One region of the Blastococcus sp. SYSU DS0616 genome, then DNA from elsewhere that is predicted to be linked to it. Evidence: predicted binding sites of a transcription regulator. Region 1 holds the regulator's gene; the other holds the start of a gene.
The links. Region 1 encodes LexA, which represses DNA repair genes until DNA is damaged. Its sites were predicted from a motif close to TCGAACANNTGTTCGA; they were not measured.
Positions count from the first base shown of each region.

Region 2: dnaB (replicative DNA helicase) is a predicted target of LexA. The motif match lies at 7,382-7,397, and genes of this name have one in related genera.

Region 1 covers NZ_JBJHAJ010000001.1:323,551-333,782, reverse strand. Annotated here, with positions in the region: gene ACI79K_RS01605 (hypothetical protein) at 1-883, shown strand, start outside; gene lexA (transcriptional repressor LexA) at 887-1,654, opposite strand; gene ACI79K_RS01595 (LysM peptidoglycan-binding domain-containing protein) at 2,076-2,372, shown strand; gene ACI79K_RS01590 (hypothetical protein) at 2,498-3,250, shown strand; gene nrdR (transcriptional regulator NrdR) at 3,767-4,288, shown strand; gene ACI79K_RS01580 (vitamin B12-dependent ribonucleotide reductase) at 4,433-7,315, shown strand; gene ACI79K_RS01575 (IclR family transcriptional regulator) at 7,568-8,293, shown strand; gene ACI79K_RS01570 (aldehyde dehydrogenase family protein) at 8,369-9,817, opposite strand; gene fahA (fumarylacetoacetase) at 9,884-10,232, opposite strand, start outside.
Region 2 covers NZ_JBJHAJ010000025.1:11,591-21,822, reverse strand. Annotated here, with positions in the region: gene ACI79K_RS16685 (PucR family transcriptional regulator) at 1-1,195, opposite strand, end outside; gene ACI79K_RS16680 (ferredoxin reductase) at 1,288-2,397, shown strand; gene ACI79K_RS16675 (fatty acid desaturase family protein) at 2,424-3,620, shown strand; gene ACI79K_RS16670 (Ig-like domain-containing protein) at 3,751-5,679, opposite strand; gene dnaB (replicative DNA helicase) at 5,927-7,297, opposite strand; gene rplI (50S ribosomal protein L9) at 8,087-8,533, opposite strand; gene rpsR (30S ribosomal protein S18) at 8,545-8,781, opposite strand; gene ACI79K_RS16650 (single-stranded DNA-binding protein) at 8,881-9,369, opposite strand; gene rpsF (30S ribosomal protein S6) at 9,372-9,659, opposite strand; gene ACI79K_RS16640 (deoxyribonuclease IV) at 10,013-10,232, shown strand, end outside.

The DNA of each region.
Region 1 (10,232 bases):
CGAGCTGTCCGGCCTGGTGGTGGTAGGAGAGCAGATGCTCGCCCTCAACGACGGCGGTGACCGGGTCGAAGTCCTCGGGCTCGATGCCGCCTGTGCGGTGGTCGACGTGCAGGCCGGGGCCGCGGACCCCTTCGACCCCGAAGACCTCGGCGTCGGCTCGGACGGGAGCGTCTGGATCGCCGACACCGGTGACAACGGCACGAGCCGTGCCACCGTCGCGCTGCATGTCCTCCGGCCCGACGGCGCGGCAGCGCTGCATCGGCTGACCTACCCCGACGGCGCGCACGACGCCGAGGCGCTGCTCCTGGCCCCGGACGGGACGCCGTACCTCGTGACCAAGGAAGTGCTCGGCTCCAGCGGGGTCTACCGGCCCGCCGCCGCGCTCGTCGACGGCGGCACTGTGCCGATGGAGCGGGTGGGCACGGTCAACGTCACCCTCACCGGAACCCCGGGTGGCCCCGTGGGTCGTGCGGGGCAGTTGCTGATCACCGGAGGTGCGGTCGCCGGCGACGGGAGCGCACTGGCGCTGCGCACCTACACGGACGCCTACGTGTGGCCGCTGTCCGGTTCGGACGTGCCCGGTGCGCTGGCCGGCGAACCGGTGCGGGTGGCGCTCCCCGAGTCGCCGCAGGGCGAGGCCGTCAGCTTCTCCGCCGACAACCGGGCGCTCGTGGTCGCGAGCGAGGGCCTGCCCAGCGCCGTCACCGTGGTTCCCCTGCCCGCCGCGACCGCCGCCGCGAGCCCGACTCCCGCGGAGGACCCGCTGCCGTCCTTCGCGGAACTCGCCCGCTCGGACCGCTCGCCGATCGCCTCGGCGCTGATCGCCGCCGTCGTCGCCACTCTCGTGGTCTGGGTGGGCGGGAAACTGCGCCGCCGGACCTGACCCTCAGACCCGGCGCAGGACCGACACCACCCGCCCGAGGATCGTCGCCTCGTCTCCGGGGATCGGTTCGTAGGCCGGGTTGTGCGGCAGCAGCCACACGTGACCGTCCCGGCGCTTGTAGGTCTTCACCGTCGCCTCGCCGTCGATCATCGCCGCCACGATCTCCCCGTTCTCGGCGGTCGGCTGCTGGCGGACGACGACCCAGTCGCCGTCGCAGATGGCGGCCTCGACCATCGAGTCGCCGGCCACCTTGAGCATGAAGACGGTTCCCTCGCCGACCAGCTCGCGCGGCAGCGGGAAGACGTCCTCCACCGCCTGCTCGGCGAGCACCGGGCCACCGGCGGCGATCCGGCCGACGAGCGGGACGTAGGCGGGCGCGGCGGCCTGCACGCCGTCGCCGACCACGGGGGTTTCGACCGGTGCCGCGGTGGCCCGGCCGGCATCCCCGGGCAGTCGCACGTCCAGGGCGCGCGGCCGGTTGGGGTCGCGCCGCAGCCAGCCCTTCTTCTGCAGCACCGAAAGCTGGTGCGCGACCGAGGACGCCGAGGACAGCCCGACGGCCTCGCCGATCTCACGCACCGACGGGGGGTAGCCGCGCCGGTCGATGGAGTCGCGGATCACCTCGAGCACCCGCCGCTGCCGCTGGGTGAGCCCGTCCCCATCGGCCGCGCGGTCGGGAAAGGCCCGTACCGACGCCGAACCGTCCGCCGTCCCCGGGGCCACGCCCGCGGTGCCGCCCCGGTTGCCGGACGTCCTGCTCGAGTCCGCCACGTCTCCTCCTCGCCGGCTGCCCGCGCAGCTCTCGACCCTCGTCGTCGGAGGAACGGTAGCGCCGATCGGCGGCCACTTCAAACAGGTGTTCGAAACTTTCCCGTGTCGCTCCCCAAGTGTCGGTCCCATCCGGTAGACATCGGACAGGCGTTCGAATCGAACACACGTTCGGGTCCGGCGGGTGCCGGCCAGGAGGGCTGAACACATGACGAGCAGCACGGCACTGCGGGTCTGCGGCCAGGTGCCGGTCGACCCGGGGGAGCGGCGCGCCGGTCCGCCACCCGCCCGGCATCTCCGGGTGCTCCCGCCACCTCGCTCCTACGCGGAGCTGCCCGAACCTCTGCCCGCGCCGGCTCGCGGCAGGACGAGCGGCCCGCGGGCGACGGTGGGGCGGTCGCCCGGCCGGGGGTGTCGGGGGCGGGTGGAGCAGCCGCCGCTCCGGTTGACGTCGCGCGGCCGTCGCGTGCTCGTGGTCCTCACCCTCCTCCTCGCCGCGGGCGTGATCGTCCTCGGCAGCGCCGTCCTCGGGGATGCGGGTGGCGGATTGGAGCTCATGGGGACGACCAATGTGATCGTCGAGCCGGGTGACACGCTCTGGTCCATCGCCGGCACGGTCGCCGACGGGCGCGATGTCCGCGACGTCGTCGTCGACATCCAGCGGCTGAACGGGCTCGGCTCCGCGGCCATCTCGCCTGGTCAGGTCCTCGTCCTGCCCTGACGGCCCCGCAGGGCTCGGTGCCTGCGCGCCAGGGCAAGGTGTTCACAACGCGGCTCGGCGACTTCGTCAACCCTCAGTACAGGCACGTTCACCGTGCGTGCTGGTCGGCCACCTACGGTACGTCCGTGTCCAGCGTCATGGAGAACCGCGCCGCCGTGTTCACCACTCGTCCCCAGGCCGTCGAGGTCCACCAGGCGGGTGCCTGGTGTGCGGGGGAGCTGTTGGGGTGGCGACACGACGACTCCGGCGCGTGCCAGATGTGGGTGCGGGTCGTCACCGGAGGCGAAGAGCAGGCGCTCTGGATCGACCTGGGGGATGTGCGGCTTCCGGAGTCGCCGGTCGTCGAGGTGTCCCCGGTGACGCAGGCGATGCCCGCCTCCCCGTCCGCGGCACCGCTCCGGGACGGTCCGTCGACCGATGTCGAGGCGACCGCCAGCCTGCCGCTGCTGCGCGACCGCTGCGAGCCGCGGACCGGTGCCCAGCGGCCGGGCGGTCGCCGGCGCGCGCCGGAGAGCGACCCCGTGCAGGCCGCGCCGGCGTCCTCGGTGCCGGTGCCTCCTCCGGGTCGGCACCGCGCTCCGGCCACCGAGTCCGGCCCGGTCGTGGGCCGGCACCGCGCCGCCGACACCGACCTCTTCCCGGCCGTCGTCGAGAGCGCGCCGGACGCGCAGTCCCCGACCCGTGAGGACCGACCGCGGGGCGGTGGCTGGTCGGTGCCCGCGGCCCGCTCCGCGAGCACGGTCGAGACCCGCTCCACGGCGAGCGGCTGGACCCCGCCGGCCGACGTCGACCAGGATCTCCTGACCCGCCCGATGCGGTTGAGCGACCAGATCCCGCACTCGCGGCGGCCCCGGGTGGGCGGCGCGGTCAGCGTCTGATCGTCGTTCGGCGGCCCTCGCCGCGTCGACCCCGCGGGGGTGCTCGGCGCCGCCGTCGGGTGCCCGCCGGGTCGCCCGTGGCCGGGTGCGGACCGCCCAGTTCGCCGATCGGTGTGCGGCCGGCGCGTGGTTCTGCGGGTCGGAACCGCGCATGAGCGCACAGCCTTGCCGGGGCGAGCGTCCCCGGGTCGTTCCTGCGGTGTGTCGCCGCGCTCGGCACCCTCTCCGGGGAGCGTCGGGCACGGAGTTCGGCGCGTCGTCGCGGCGTGTCCTGTGACAGCTGGGGACCGCTGTTCCGCCTGCGCACCGCAGTGTCGGGGCGGAACACGCCGACGGAACGATCACTTGCACATCTTGTGTGGCCCGTCCTAGGGTTCCCCTACATCTAGTAGTTACAGAGCTGTAAGCCCGTCCACAGGCTGGTCCTCAGGTTGTCCCCGGCGCATCCACCGGATGTCCCCAGGGGAGTGCACAGCCGGCCGGTGGCGGGCGCGGCGCGAAGGGAGGTGAACCACCGTGCGTTGCCCGTTCTGCCACAACGCCGACAGTCGGGTCATCGACTCGCGGGAGGCCGACGAGGGCGCCACCACCCGGCGTCGTCGCTCCTGTCCTGCGTGCGGGCGGCGGTTCACCACCGTCGAGGAGGCGGTGCTCGCCGTCGTCAAGCGCAACGGCGTCAGCGAGCCGTTCAACCGCAGCAAGGTGGTCGCGGGCGTCCGGCGGGCCTGCCAGGGCCGGCCGGTCGACGAGGGTCAGCTCAAGCTCCTCGCCCAGCAGGTGGAGGACGCCATCCGCGCCAGCGGCGCGGCGGAGGTGCCGAGCCACGAGGTCGGCCTGGCCATCCTCGGCCCGCTGCGCGAGCTGGACGAGGTGGCCTACCTCCGGTTCGCCAGCGTCTACCGCTCCTTCACCTCGGTGGCCGACTTCGAGCGGGAGATCGCCGAGCTGAAGGCCCGGCAGCCCGCCGCGCCGCCGGGGGAGACGGGCCCGCCCGAGCCCCGGCGACCCGTTCCGTCCGGCACCGGCGCCGGCACCTGAGAACTGTCGGTGCCACCCGATAGACAGCAGTTCGAGCAGTTACCGATCGCGGCTCTTCCCCAGCCCCCGATCCACCACCGCGCAGCACCACCGCGCAGCCCCGCGAAGCACCACGCGACACACGACCAGGGAGAGCTCCACACCATGACCGAGACCGACGACCGCGTGGCCGGCGCCCGCCCCCGCCGCAGCGCCAAGACTCCCAGCCGGGCCAAGGGCCTCAAGATCAAGCGCGTCTTCACCACCGCTGGTGTGCACCCGTACGACGAGGTGACCTGGGAGCGTCGTGACGTCGTCATGACCAACTGGCGGGACGGCTCGATCAACTTCGAGCAGCGCGGTGTCGAGTTCCCGGCCGAGTGGAGCATCAACGCCACCAACATCGTCACCACGAAGTACTTCCGCGGCGCCGTCGGCACCCCGCAGCGCGAGACCAGCCTGCGCCAGCTCATCGACCGCGTGGTGCTCACCTACACCGAGGCCGGCCGCGAGCACGGCTACTTCGCCACCGAGGGCGACGCCGAGGTCTTCGAGCACGAGCTGACCTGGATGCTGCTGCACCAGTACTTCAGCTTCAACTCGCCGGTCTGGTTCAACGTCGGCACGAGCGCGCCGCAGCAGGTCAGCGCCTGCTTCATCCTCGCCGTCGACGACGAGATGGACTCGATCCTGAACTGGTACCGCGAGGAGGGCCTGATCTTCAAGGGCGGCTCCGGTGCCGGCCTGAACCTCTCCCGCATCCGCTCCTCCAAGGAGCTGCTCTCCTCCGGCGGCACGGCCTCCGGCCCGGTCAGCTTCATGCGCGGCGCCGACGCCTCCGCCGGGACCATCAAGTCCGGTGGCGCCACCCGCCGCGCGGCGAAGATGGTCGTCCTCGACATCGACCACCCCGACATCGAGGAGTTCATCGAGACCAAGGCGCGCGAGGAGGACAAGATCCGCGCGCTGCGCGACGCCGGGTACGACATGGACCTCGGTGGCAAGGACATCACCAGCGTCCAGTACCAGAACGCCAACAACTCGGTCCGCGTCTCCGACGAGTTCATGCGCGCGGTGGAGGAGGGCGACGAGTTCGGCCTGCGGGCCCGCCTCGACGGCTCGGTCATCGAGACCGTCGACGCCAAGTCGCTGTTCCGCAAGGTCACCCAGGCCGCCTGGGAGTGCGCCGACCCGGGCATCCAGTACGACGACACGATCAACGACTGGCACACCAACCCCGAGACCGGCCGCATCAACGCGTCCAACCCGTGCTCGGAGTACATGAGCCTGGACAACAGCTCGTGCAACCTGGCGTCGCTGAACCTCATGAAGTTCCTCAAGGATGACGGCACGTTCGACGCCAAGAACTTCGTGAAGGCCGTCGAGTTGGTCATCACCGCGATGGACATCTCGATCTGCTTCGCCGACTTCCCGACCGAGCCGATCGGCGAGACGACCCGCGCCTACCGGCAGCTGGGCATCGGCTACGCCAACCTGGGCGCCCTGCTCATGGCGACCGGCCACGCCTACGACTCGCGCGGTGGCCAGACGCTGGCCGCGGCGATCACCTCGCTGATGACCGGCACCGCCTACCGGCGCTCGGCCGAGCTCGCCGGCATCGTGGGGGCCTACGAGGGCTTCGCCCGCAACGCCGACGCGCACGCCCGGGTCATGCGCAAGCACGCCGCGGCCAACGACGCGATCCGCCCGGTGGGCGCCGACGACGCCGACGTGCTGAAGGTCGCCACCCAGCAGTGGCAGGAGTGCCTGGAGATCGGCGCCGAGAACGGCTGGCGCAACGCCCAGGCCTCGGTGCTGGCCCCCACCGGCACGATCGGTTTCATGATGGACTGCGACACGACCGGCATCGAGCCGGACTTCTCGCTGGTCAAGTTCAAGAAGCTGGTCGGCGGCGGCTCCATGCAGATCGTCAACCAGACGGTGCCGCGGGCGCTGCGGAGCCTGGGCTACCAGGAGGAGCAGATCGAGGCGATCGTCGAGTACATCGCCGAGCACGGCCACGTCGTCGATGCCCCGAGCCTGCGCCCGGAGCACTACGAGGTGTTCGACTGCGCCATGGGTGAGCGGGCCATCTCCCCGATGGGCCACGTCCGCATGATGGCCGCGGTCCAGCCCTTCATCTCCGGCGCGATCAGCAAGACGGTCAACATGCCGGAGACGGCGACCGTCGAGGACGTCGAGACGATCTACTTCCAGGGCTGGAAGATGGGTCTCAAGGCGCTGGCGATCTACCGCGACAACTGCAAGGTCGGCCAGCCGCTGTCCGGCGGCAAGGGCAAGAACGACGGCACCAAGGACGAGGTGAAGGCCGAGGCGACGGCGCCGGCCGCGCTGGCGCACCCGGTGCGCAAGCGGCTGCCGAAGAAGCGGACGAGCGTCACCACCTCGTTCAGCGTCGCCGGGGCCGAGGGCTACATGACCGCCGGGATGTACGAGGACGGCAGCCTCGGTGAGGTCTTCCTGAAGCTCGGCAAGCAGGGGTCGACCCTCGCCGGCGTGATGGACGCCTTCTCCATCTCGCTGTCCATCGCGCTGCAGCACGGTGTTCCGCTGGAGACCTACATCCAGAAGTTCACCAACATGCGCTTCGAGCCGGCCGGCATGACCGACGACCCGGACATCCGGATCGCCCAGTCGGTGATGGACTACATCTTCCGTCGCCTGGCGCTGGACCACCTGCCGGTCGAGAAGCGGGCCGGGCTCGGCATCTTCACGGCCGAGGAGCGCGCGGCCCAGGTGGCCGGGTACGACACCTCTGCCTCGACCGCCGCGGTCGTCGAGGAGGAGGAGGTCGACCTGGAGCAGCTGCGCGGCTCCGCGCCGATCGAGAGCGCTCCGGCCAAGGACAAGGTCACCCCGGAGGGTCCGAAGTCGGTCAAGGAGGCGCACTCCTCGGCCGAGCTCCTCGAGCTGGTCACCGGCACCGCCACCGACGCGCCGCTGTGCATGACCTGCGGCACGAAGATGCGCCCGGCCGGCAGCTGCTACGTCTGCGAGGGCTGCGGCTCCACCAGCGGCTGCAGCTGAGATGAACGGCCAGGAGGACTTCCGCTGAATCGGACGCCTTCTCCCGCCTGAGGGCAGGAGCGCCCGATCCCGGTCGGCGGGAGACCTCCTCGGCCAGCACGGCTCGCCCACCGGCCCGGCTCTGCTCGGCAGAGCCGGGCCGGTGGCATGTCCACGGCCGGAACGACGCCACCGGCGGACGGTCGGCGGCCGTGATGACGGAGCGGCGACTCAGCCGGGGTGCGGGTGGCCGCGGCGGGCGACCGTAGGCTGGTGGCGGTACCGATCACGCTCGGAAGGACGACGATGTCGGACGGCGAGGGCGCGAGCGCGCCGCAGTCACAGACGCTCGACCGCGGCATCCGCATCCTCGAGCACCTGGCTGCCACCGGCAGTCCCCAGCCGATCGCCGACATCGGGCAGGCGCTCGGTCTGCACCGGTCCATCACCTACCGCCTGCTCCGGACGCTCGAGGACCACCAGCTCGTCGAGCGCGACGCGGTCGGCCGGTACTGGCTGGGGCTGGGGATGGCCGGCCTGGCGCGCGGTGTGCGCAGCGACCTCCAGACCGCCGCCCTGCCGCGGCTCAACGCGCTCGTGGCGGAACTGGCCATGACCGCCTTCCTCGTCGTCCGGACCGGCGACGAGGCGGTCACGGTGGCCACCGTCGAGCCGCAGGACGCGTCCGCGCACGTGGTGTACCGGCCCGGCACCCGCCACCCCGTCGGCCGGGGAGCGCCCGGGCTGGCGCTGCTCATGCCCGAGCCCCCCGCCCCCGACGACCGCGACGCGCTGCGGGAGGCCCGGCGGGTCGGCTGGGCCTCCTCGCACGGCGAGGTGATCCCCGGCCTGCGATCGATCGCCGCGCCCGTGGTGGGCCCCGACGGCGGGCAGCGAGCGGCGCTCGCCGTGGTCTTCGTCGACGACACCGCCGACGTGGCCCGGATCGGGCGCGCCGTCGTCGAGGCGGCCGAGAAGGTCGGCGCCGCGCTCCGCTGACCCGCGCGGAGGACGCCGCTGCCCCGGCACCCGTGGGGGATGCCGGGGCAGCGGCGGCGCGAACTGGGGTCGACCTCAGCCGTTGATGACCTGCGGAACCGCGACCGCCTTCAGCCCCTCCACCCCGAACTCGAGCCCGTAGCCGGACTTCTTGACCCCGCCGAAGGGGATCATCGGGTGCACGGTGCCGTGCGAGTTGATCCAGACGGTGCCGGCCTGCAGCCGCGCCGCCACGGCGCGCGCCGCTGCCCGGTCACTGCTCCACACCGAGGCGCCCAGGCCGACGTCGAGCCGGTTGGCCATGGCCACCGCCTGGTCGACGTCCTCGTACCGGATGATCGGCAGGGCAGGACCGAACTGCTCCTCCGCCACCAGCGGGTTGTCGTCGGCCACGTCGGTGACGATCGTGGTCGGGTAGAAGTACCCGGCCGCGTCGGGGTCGGGGTCCCCACCGAGGAGCACCGTTGCGCCGGAGTCCCGCGCGGCCTCGACCAGCCGGGCGACGATGTCGTACTGCGCGCGGTTCTGCAGCGGGCCCAGCACGTTCTCCTCGTCCAGGCCCCGGCCCATGGGCATCGCCTTCGCCACGTCGACCAGCGCGGCGACGACCTCGTCGTAGACGTCGGTGTGGACGTAGAGCCGCTTGAGCGCGGCGCAGGTCTGCCCGGTGTTGATGAACGCGCCCCAGAACAGGCCCTCGGCGATGGCGCGGGGGTCGACGTCGGGCAGCACGATGCCGGCGTCGTTGCCGCCGAGCTCGAGGGTCAGCCGCTTCACCGTGTCCGCCGAGCTCTTGATGATCGCCTGCCCGGTGGCGGTCGAGCCGGTGAACATCAGCTTGTCGACGTCGGGGTGGCTGGACAGGCGGGCCCCGATCTCCCGCCCCCCGGCCACGACGGAGAGCACGTCGGCGGGCAGCACCCCGCTGAGCACGTGGACGAGGGCCAGCACGCTCAGCGGCGTGTACTCCGAGGGCTTGACCACCACGGTGTTGCCCATCCGCAGGGCGGGCGCGACCTGCCAGACGGTGATCATCATCGGCCAGTTCCACGGTCCGATGGCGCCGACGACACCGACCGGGCGGTAGTGCAGCTCCGCGTGCACCTCGCCGTCGTCGACCACTGTCTCGACCGGCAGCTCGGTGGCAGCGGTGGCGCGCAGCCAGGCGGCGCAGGCGCCGACCTCGAACCGGGCGTTGGGACCGTTGAGCGGCTTGCCCTGCTCGCGGGAGAGCAGCTCGGCGAGCGGCTCCGCGTACGCCTCGACCGCGTCCGCGGCACGCAGCAGCAGCTCGATGCGCTCCGCGTCGGTGCGGGCCGCCCACGCCGGCTGGGCGGCGCGGGCACGGGCGACGGCGTCGTCGAGGTCCGCGACGGACTGCTCCGGGGCGCGGCCGACGACCTCGCCGGTCGCGGGATCCAGGATCTCCCGGCCACCGGGATCGACGACGGCGGCCAGCAGGCTCTCGCACGTCGGGGTCTCCGGCGTGGTCGTAACGGGCTCGGTCACGGTCGGGGTGGTCATCGTCGTCCTCCGGGGTGGGGGCTGGGGCGGTGCCGAACGGGTCGCCGGCGGTCGGGACGGTGGTGCTCACGGCGCGGGCACGGGTTCGACCCGGCCGGTGACCTCGCCGAAGGAGATCCGGCGACCGCCGGTTCCCGGCGCGGTGGCGGTGAGGGTGACGACGTCGCCGTCCTCGAGAAAGGTGCGGCTGGTGCCGTCGGGCAGCTGCACCGGCTGCTTCCCGCCCCAGGACAGCTCGATGAACGAGCCGCGCTGGTCCTCGGCCGGGCCGGACACGGTGCCCGAGGCGAACAGGTCGCCGGTGCGCAGGCTCGCGCCGTTGACCGTCATGTGCGCCAGCTGCTGGGCGGGGGTCCAGTACATGAGGCCGAACGGCGGGCAGGACACCAGCTGGCCGTTGAGCCGCACCTCGATG
Region 2 (10,232 bases), on a different contig from region 1:
CCGCTGGTGGTGCCAGCGGGATACCGAGCGCGATCGTCAGCTCCAGCACCGTCTGCGGGTCCTCCAGGCCGCGCCCGTAGAGCTGACGTAGCTGCGTCATCCGGTAGCGGACCGTCTGCGGGTGCACGAACAGCGCCGCGGCGACCTGGTCGCGCCGGCCGTGGTGCAGCAGCCAGCAGCGCAGCGTCTCGGTGAGCTTCTCCCGGGCGGCCTCGCCCACCGCCTCCAGCGGGGCCAGGACCCGGGCCCGCAGATCCGCCAGCGCCTCCTCGTCGGCGCGCAGCAGCAGCTCGGCCAGCCGGGCATCGGTGTCCAGGGGTCCGTCCTCCGCCCCGGCCATGCCCAGCCGCAGGGCACGCACCGCGCGGCCGTAGGACGCCTGCGCGCTCCACCACGGGCGCGCCGGCCCGACCACGGCCCGGCGGCCCGCCAGGCCGCGCAGCAGGGCGCCGCGTCGGGCGCCGTCGGCGTCCGGCACGAGCAGCACCGCGGTCTCCCCGGCCGGGTCCAGCCCGGGCAGGTCCTCGGCCGCGACGAGGGTGCGCGGATCGAGGGAGACCATCGCGCCGCGGACCCGCCCCTCGGGGAGCAGCGCGACGGTCAGCGTGCGCGGCGGCGTCCAGTCGGCCCGCTGCGCCAGCTCGGTGAGCTCCGTGTGCGGACTGCCGGTCAGCAGCCCGCGCGCCAGCCGCTCGAGCAGGCGCTGGCGCGCGCGCCCGCTGGAGGCCAGCTCGTCGGCGTGCCCGGCGACGCTCGCCGCGGAGAGCCGGTCGATGTAGGCGAACACCAGCTCGGCGAACCGGGCGAGCGACTCGGGGTCCATTCCCGTGCGGACGGCGGTGGCGCTCATGTCCCGCCATGACACCCGCGCACCCACCCGGTAGGCGGCCAGCAGCGCGTCCATCGAGCGGCCGCTGCGCGCCTCACCGCGGCCCAGGGCGTACGCGGCCTCGACGACCGGGCCCCCGGGGGTGCCGGCGTCCACGTTGCCCCCGGCGGCGGCGACCTGCAGGAAGCCCCGCAACGCCATCTCGACGGCGGCGGAGATCTTGCGACCCATCGGGCCGGCGAACGCGTCCGCGTAGCTGGGGACGCCCACGATGATCTCCTCCACCGCCCGCTCGGCGACAGCCGTCAGCTCGGCGCGCATCGCCTCCGCGACGGTCTCCGGGAACGGTGCCGGGTCCGGGGACATCGGGTCTCCTTTGTTCAGCCGGAACAGAAGCTACCGCTGGATTCACATCCGGAGCACAGGTATCTGGTGCTCGGACTGGGAAAGCTGAGTACATGACAGCAACCGCCCCTCGCCCCGCTGCGGCTCGCCCGCCGACGCGGAGCGCGCTGCGCGACCGGGTGTTCAGGCTCGCCGAGCTGGTGACCACCCCGCTGCTGCCGGTCGACTACCTCGACCTGTTCGACCCGCTCCGCTCGGGTGCGGCTCTGCGCGGTCGGATCGAGGCCGTGCAGCGGGAGACCCGGGACGCGGCGAGCATCGTGATCCGCCCCGGCCGCGACTGGCTGCCGCACACGCCCGGCCAGTACGTCCGCATCGGCGTCGACATCGACGGGGTCCGCCAGTGGCGCGCCTACTCGATCACCTCGGTCCTCGGCCGGGCCGACGGCTGCTTCACCATCACGGTGAAGGCCATCCCCGACGGCAAGGTCAGCAACTACCTGGTGCACCGCGTGCAGCCGGGCACGATCGTCCAGCTCGACCAGGCCACCGGGGAGTTCTGCCTGCCCGAGCAGGTGCCGGCCAAGGCGCTGTTCGTCACCGCCGGGTCCGGCATCACGCCGGTCATGGGCATCCTGCGCAACCACGCCGACTCCCTGGCCGACACCGTGCTGGTCCACTCGGCGCCCACCGCCGACGACGTCGTCTTCGGCGACGAGCTGCGGCAGATGGCCGCCGAGGGCCGGATCCGGCTCATCGAGCAGCACACCGACAGCGCCGGCATGCTCGACGCGCGGTCGATCGCCGAACTGGTGCCCGACCTGCACGAGCGCGCCACCTGGGCCTGCGGCCCCGTCGGCATGCTGGAGGCGCTGGAGGAGCACTGGGCCTCGGTCGGCATCGCCGACCGGCTCTACACCGAGCGCTTCCGCCCGCGGATCGCCGTCACCGGCGAGGGCGGCACCGTCACCTTCACCAGGAACGGCGCGAGCGTCGAGGCCGACGGCGCGACCCCCATCCTCGACGCCGCCGAGGAGGCCGGCGTCCTCATGCCGAGCGGCTGCCGGATGGGCATCTGCTACGGCTGCGTGCTTCCCCTGCGCGAGGGCGCGGTCCGCGACCTGCGCAACGGGGAGATCACCACCGCGGAGGACGTCGGCGACGGCGTTCTCGTCCAGACCTGCATCAGCGCCCCCGCCGGCGCCTGCGCCATCGACCACTGATCCAGCCGAACCGAGGAGCCGGACACATGACCGTTCTGCAGAAGAAGCCCGAGAACCCGATCGCCCACCTGACCGCCGAGGACATCGAGCTCATCGGCAAGGAGCTCGACACCATCCGGCAGGAGGTGCGCGACAGCCTCGGTGAGGACGACGCGAAGTACATCCGCACGGTCATCGACGTGCAGCGCAAGCTCGAGCTGGGCAGCCGCGCCGTCCTGCTGTTCTCCAAGTTCCCCCCGGCGTGGGTGCTCGGCACCGCCGGCCTCTCGATCGCCAAGATCCTCGAGAACATGGAGATCGGGCACAACATCCTGCACGGCCAGTGGGACTGGATGCGCGACCCGAAGATCCACTCCACGACGTGGGAGTGGGACATGGCCAGCCCGGCCGCGCAGTGGAAGCACTCGCACAACGAGCTGCACCACACGTACACGAACGTCGTCGGCAAGGACAACGACCTCGGCTACGGCATCATGCGCGTCGACGAAGACCAGAAGTGGCACCCGTTGTACCTGGCGCAGCCGCTGTGGAACTTCATCAACGCCTGCTTCTTCGAGTACGGGATCGCCGCGTACGACCTGGAGCTGGGCAAGAACCTGGCAACCAAGAAGCGGCGCAACGACCCGAAGTTCCGGGCTGCCGCCAAGCAGGTGCTGAAGAAGATCCGCAACCAGGCCGCCAAGGACTACGTCGTCCACCCGCTGCTGTCGGGCCCGTCGTTCCTGCCGACGCTGGCCGCGAACTTCACCGCCAACGTCGTGCGGAACCTGTGGTCGCACTCGGTCATCATGTGCGGCCACTTCCCCGAGGGCGTGGAGACCTTCGAGAAGACCTCGATCGAGGGGGAGACCCGCGGCGAGTGGTACCTCCGCCAGATGCTGGGCTCGGCGAACATCTCCGGCAGCAAGGCCATGCACATCATGACCGGGAACCTGTCGCACCAGGTGGAGCACCACCTGTTCCCCGACCTCCCGAGCAACCGGTACGCCGAGATCGCCCCGCGGGTGAAGGAGATCTTCGACCGCTACGACCTGACCTACCACTCCGCCCCGCTGTACAAGCAGGTCGCGAGCGCGTGGCACAAGGTCATCCGGCTCTCGCTGCCCAACGGCTGGCTCGCCGAGACGACGCCGAAGAACGCCCCGGCGCAGCTGGCCAAGCTGTACAAGATGACCACCGGCGGGCCCAAGGTCCGCCGCGAGCTGATGCGCGCCGCCGCCTGAGAAAGGACCCCGCCCACCTCACCCTTCGCTCGCTCAGGGTGGGCCTCGGGGCAGGGCCGTGAACGGGAGAGGCCCAGGACCGTCGTGGTCCTGGGCCTCTCGCGTGCAACGCCCCCCGGCGCTCAGGGCATCAGCCCTGGCCGGGGAAGTTCAGCGACCACAGCAACGTCGGGTCGCTGATCGGCACCTCCCACACCGGGCCGTCGAGATCGGGGTCGACGACCTCCCCGCGGCCGAGGAATGCCGCGACCTGCCCCTGGGCCTGCATCGCGGCCACCGGGAACCGCGCGACGTCCAGCAGGAAGCCGTGCGGGTTGAGCGCGGCGGTGGTGGCCTCGTCGTTGCGGAAGAGGCTCGTCCGCGACCACAGGTCACCGGCGTCGACCAGCGTGTAGGACGTCGGGTTCGGCACCGTCTGGTCACCGAACGCGACCTGGACCAGCACCCGGTCGTGCCGGATCAGCGGCGCGAACGTCTCCGGGCTGCCGGGTCGGGTCAGCCACGTCGCCTTGGCCAGGTAGTCCTGGATGGCCAGGGCACCGGGCGCGGTCGCGGTCACCGGGCCCTCACCGCGCAGCGGCAGCTGCTCCTCGAAGAACCAGCGGCTGGCGTCGGGGCTGTTGGGCGCCAGACCCGCGGCCTGGAGCGCCTGGAAGGTGAGCGGCCGGAAGGCCGGCGAGAGGCGCGAGATCTCGCTGATCGGGCCCCCGGGCACGTTGAGCACCGAGCGGGCAATCGCCCGGTCGGCGCCGGCGAGCATGGTGCCGTAGATGCCACCGAAGCTCTGCCCGAAGTAGGTGACCCGCGCGCCGGACAGGTCGCCGCGCCGGTCGCCGTCGACGTCCGTTCCGCCCAGCGAGCGGACCAGCGTCATGATGTCGGCCGCGGTCTGGCGGAGCGCGTCCCGGGACGAGACCGCACCGGCCGCGCCCGTGGCCGAGGAGCCCTCGGTGCTGCCGAAGAGCCCGTCACCGTCCTGGTCGACGCCCCGGCCGTAGCTCGAAAACGTCCGGGTCTCGCCCGCTGCTGTGGTGATCTGCCAGGTGCTCTCCGGGCCGTACCCGTGCCCGACCACGTTGGTCCCGATGGTCGCGATGCCGCTGCGGGCGTTGGTGAGGGCGGCGAGGAACACGCTGGTCGTCGAGCCGGTGAAGCCGTGCCCGAAGACTGCGGTAGGCCAGCCGCCGTCCGGCGCGGGGCCGGGCGGGAGGACGGCGACGAAGGGCAGGCGGTCGGCCTCGACCGGCGCCGGACCGTCGTCCCGGGTCGGCGTCTGGGTGATGGTGCCGTCGGGGGTGAGCCAGGACGGTGCCTGGTAGGAACCGAACACCAGCGTGCTGCCGGCGGGCAGGAGGTTGATCGGCTGGACGCTCGGCCCGGCCGGGGTGCCCCCCGGCGTGCCGGGAGCCGGCCGGTCGGGGACGAAGGTGACCGTCGAGCCCGTCACCGGGACGACGCCGTCGATCTCCAGCCCGGGGCGCGCGATCCCGAGCTCGCGCAGCGCGCGGTTCGACTGGATCTGCCGGTTCAGGTCGAGCAGTCCGTCGGTGGCGCTCAGCGTCGTGAAGGTCTCGGTGGTGGCCGAGTTCGCCGGCCCGGCCTGCACGTCGATGCGGTACGTGGTGCCCGGTGCGAGCTGCTCCACGGGGTGGGCGTACAGCGTGTTGGTGGCCGGGTCCCAGACGACGCGGTCGACGCCGGTGCGCCACCCGCCGCGCTCCTGCCGCACGGTGATCCGCTCGGCGACCTGGGCCGGGTCGACCGGGGCGCTGAAGCGGACGGCGATGCGCGGGTCGAGGTCGAAGCCGTCGAGCTGGTTGAGCCGCTCGACGAGACCGCAGGTGACGACGGTGCCGCAGTTCTCCGTCGGCAGGGCGACCCGCAGGCCGGTGAGCTGCTGCCGGTCGGGAACGGTCAGCTCGTTCGTGGGGAAGACCGATACCGGCTGGGCCGGTGCGGGGGCGGCGAGCGCGGGGGAGGCGGTGGCCGTGACGGTCACCGCCGCAGCCAGGGCGCTGATGACCGACGCGGTCGTCCGGCGCCAGGGATGTGAGGACAACGGGTCTCCTATGCCTGAGGGGACCTCTTCCTAACCCACTGGTGACACGGGCCACAATGGTTGCCGGCTGCATCGGTGCAGACCGTGGCGCTGCGCTGCGCGGATGGGTTCGTGCACGGTGCTCGCAGCCCATCACGGGGGCTACCAGCACGGATTGCCGAGCACGACCGGACCCCGTGCCCCCCAGATGCCGCGGGGCCCGGGACCGACCGGTCCCGGGCCCCGCCCAGCCGTACAGCCGGGCGGCTCAGTTCGCCATGTCCACGAAGCGGCTGTAGTGGCCCTGGAAGGCGACCGTGACGTTGGCGGTCGGGCCGTTGCGGTGCTTGACCAGCATGATGTCGGCCTCGCCGGCCCGCGGGGACTCCTTCTCGTACATGTCCTCGCGGTGGATCATCATCACCATGTCGGCGTCCTGCTCGATCGAGCCGGACTCGCGGAGGTCCGAGAGCATCGGCTTCTTGTCCTGGCGCTGCTCCGACCCACGGTTCAGCTGCGACATCGCGATCACCGGGACCTCGAGCTCCTTGGCCAGCAGCTTGAGCGCACGGGAGAACTCCGAGACCTCCTGCTGGCGGCTCTCGACGCGCTTGCCCGACGTCATCAGCTGCAGGTAGTCGATGACCACGAGCTTGAGGTCGTTGCGCTGCTTGAGCCGCCGCGCCTTCGCCCGGATCTCCATCATCGTCATGTTCGGCGAGTCGTCGATGTAGAGCGGGGCGTCGGCGACCTCCCCCATCCGGCGCGCGAGCTTGGCCCAGTCCTCGTCGGAGAGGGAGCCGGCGCGCATGTGGTGCAGCGGCACCTTCGCCTCCGCCGACAGCAGACGCATGGTGATCTCGTGCTTGCTCATCTCCAGCGAGAAGATGACCGCGGGCAGCCCGTGCTTCACCGTCGCCGACCGGGCGATGTCCAGCCCCAGGGTCGACTTGCCCACGCCGGGACGGGCCGCGATGACGACCATCTGGCCCGCCTGCAGGCCGTTGGTCAGCTCGTCGAGGTCGCGGATGCCCGTGGGCACACCGCGGGCCGTGCCGCCGCGGGAGGCGATGGCGTCCAGCTCGTCCATCGTCGGCTGGAGGACGTCCTCGAGGCGCGAGTAGTCCTCGCTCATGCGTTTCTCGGTGACGTCGTAGATCTCCTGCTGGGCCCGGTCGACGATGTCGTCGACGTCGCCCTTCCCACCGGCTGCGCCGTAGCCCAGCTGGACGACCCGGGTACCGGCCTCCACCAGCCGTCGCAGCACCGCCTGCTCGGCGACGATCGCGGCGTAGTAGCCGGCGTTGGCCGCCGTCGGCGTGGACTGGATGAGCGTGTGCAGGTAGACCGCGCCGCCCATCTTCGACAGCTGGTCGGTGCGGTTGAGCTCCGCGGCCACGGTGATCGCGTCGGCCGGCTCACCCCGCCCGTACAGGTCGAGGATGCAGTCGAAGATCACCTGGTGCGCCGGCCGGTAGAAGTCGTTGCCGTGCAGCACCTCCACGACGTCTGCGATCGCGTCCTTGCTCAGCAGCATGCCGCCGAGCACCGACTGCTCCGCCGCGACGTCCTGCGGCGGCTGCCGGTCGTACGCCGGCGCTGTCGCGGACGGTCGGCTGAACTCGTCGGCCACCGCCACGGGGGTACCTCCATCTCCTTGCGGGCGCGCCCGCATCACCACCACGCGCAGGGGAAGTACGCGAGCTCGGCGGACGGCGCCATGCCGAACACCTGTTCGGCTCCTGCCTACCGGAGGGGACTGACAGTCACGTCCGCTCGGTGGCCGGAGAGGACGTTAGGAAGCAGCGCGGGCCACGTCCACCACCGGTGTGCACACCGATCTGCACAACTTGTGGACAAGTCGGTGGACGGACGCATGTCGACATGTGGAGGAGTACGGGGACAGCCGCTCCGCGCCGGCGGTCATCCGCCAGCTGACCTGCAGGGACGCTGCCCACCGGGTGTGGACGGAGAAAACCCAGGAAGAAAATCCGAGGTGTCGTACCAGGAGCCACACCGGTGCACCGGTCCCCTCCGCGAGGTCGGCCGGCCACCTTCCGGACGTGGCGTCGTGACCGGCCGGCCACCTCGTGGACGGCGCGCGATGACCGCCCCAGCGCCCCCGTGGCGGGCTCCGGCTGATCCCCGCCCTCCCGGGCACCCTGCCCCGGTCGGACGGCGCGAGAGCGGTCCTCAGGGCACCCGGCGGGCCGGCCACGCCGAGCAGGGGGGTCCGGCAGGGGCACGGCGGAGGCGTCAGGGGACCAGGCCCCGCAGACGCCACGAGGGGCGCCGGACCTGCGTCCGACGCCCCTCGTGGGCGGTGCCTTCGTCCGATGGCTCACCCCGAGCGAGCACGGGGAGAGCGCGGACGGGGCGCCCCTCTGCCCGGTCCCGTCGCGAGCGGCGGGCGGCAGAGGGGCCTCGATCAGCTGGCGACGACCTCGATGGTCAGCTGAGCGTTGACCTCCGGGTGCACCCGCACGGTGACGGTGTGCTGGCCCGTGGTCTTGATGCTGCTGGGCAGCTCGATCCGGCGACGGTCGAGCTCCGGGCCACCGGCGGCGGTCACGGCAGCGGCGACGTCGGCGGTGGTGACCCGGCCGAACAGCCGGCCACCGTCACCGGCGCGCGCCGGCACCTGGACGGTCAGCCCGGACAGGCGACCGGCCACGGCCTGCGCCTCCTCGAGCGACCGGACGTCGCGGGTGGCACGCGCCCGGCGCAGCGACTCGACCTGCTTCTCCGCACCCCGGGTGGCGACGATGGCCAGCCCGCGGGGCAGGAGGTAGTTGCGGCCGTAGCCGCCCTTGACCTCGACGGTGTCACCGGAGGACCCGAGACCGGTGACCTCCTGCGTGAGGATCAGCTTCATCGTGCTCATGATCAGCGCGCCGTCGAGGTGTAGGGCAGCAGGGCCATCTCACGGCTGTTCTTCACGGCCGTGGCGACGTCCCGCTGGTGCTGGCTGCAGTTGCCGCTGACGCGGCGGGCACGGATCTTGCCGCGGTCGGAGATGAACTTCCGCAGCAGGGTCGTGTCCTTGTAGTCGATGTAGGTCGCCTTGTCCTTGCAGAACTGGCAGACCTTCTTCTTGGGCTTGCGAACAGGGGGCTTGGGCACTGATATCTCCAGTGAGGGAAGTGCGTGGGTGACCTGGGGTGGCCCTCCTGCAGGGGCCCACGCCGAGCGGAGCGAGGCGTGGGGGGCAGGAGGGTCCTCTTAGAAGGGCGGCTCGTCCGACGGCCCGGCGGGCGTCGACCACGGGTCGCTCGCCCCGCCGCCACCGCCGAAACCACCACCGCCGCCACCGCCGCCGCCGCTGAAGCCGCCGCCGCCCTCACCGCGCGAGGCGCGGGTGACCTTGGCGGTGGCGTAGCGCAGGGAGGGGCCGATCTCGTCGACCTCGAGCTCGACGACGGTGCGCTTCTCGCCTTCCTTCGTCTCGAACGAGCGCTGCTTGAGGCGACCGCTGACGATGACCCGCGATCCACGGGTCAGCGACTCGGCCACGTTCTCCGCGGCCTGCCGCCACACGTTGCAGCGGAGGAACAGCGCCTCGCCGTCCTTCCACTCCTGCGACTGGCGGTCGAAGGTCCGCGGCGTCGAGGCCACGGTGAAGTTGGCGACGGCAGCGCCCGACGGCGTGAAGCGCAGCTCCGGATCGGCGGTGAGGTTGCCGATGACGGTGATGACGGTCTCGCCGGCCATGGTCAGTGGACCTCGGGCCGCATCAGCTTCGTGCGCAGGACCGACTCGTTGAGGTTCAGCTGCCGGTCGAGCTCGGCCACCGCGGCCGGCTCGGCCTGGATGTCCACGACCGCGTAGATGCCCTCGACGTGCTTCTTGATCTCGTAGGCCATGCGGCGACGGCCCCAGATCTCGGTCTTGACGGTGCCACCGGAGTTGGTGACGACGGTCAGGAACCGGTCGAGCGAGGGAGCGATCGTGCGCTCCTCCAGGTCGGGGTCGAGAATGACCATCAGTTCGTAGTGACGCACGGAGAACCCCACCTCCTCTGGTCTTCGCGGCTGCAGGGAATCTGCAGCAGGAGGGTCGTACACGCGTCGCGCGCCCCGGCAGGAGCCGGAACGCGCGCACCCAGGCTACCAGCGGCGGAGCAGGGCGGGCCAGGCGCTGTCCACAGGTGGGGGACCCCGTCCCTCCCCACCCCCTCGCGAGCTCGGGGCGGCCCCGGCGGGCCGAGCGACGAAGGCGACCCGTTGCCATGTTCTGCTAGCTCCACGTCGAGGCGACACCACGACCGGCGGATCACCCCGGTCACGGCCTCGACGATGACGTGACGTGCGCGATACGGGTGAACCCGCATCCCGTCGAGAAACCGGAGATCAGCATGGCCGTGCACCCCATCGGCGTACACGTGGGCACCGGAGCGGACGACGCACCCGTCCCCGGCCCGCTGGCCCGGGCGGCGGAGGTCGGCGCCGACGCGGTGCAGGTCTTCCTCGCCGATCCCCAGGGGTGGAAGGCGCCACCTCCCCGCCCCGATGCCGCGCAGCTGCGCGAGTCCGGCCTCGCGCTGTTCGTCCACGCCCCCTACGTGCTCAACGTGG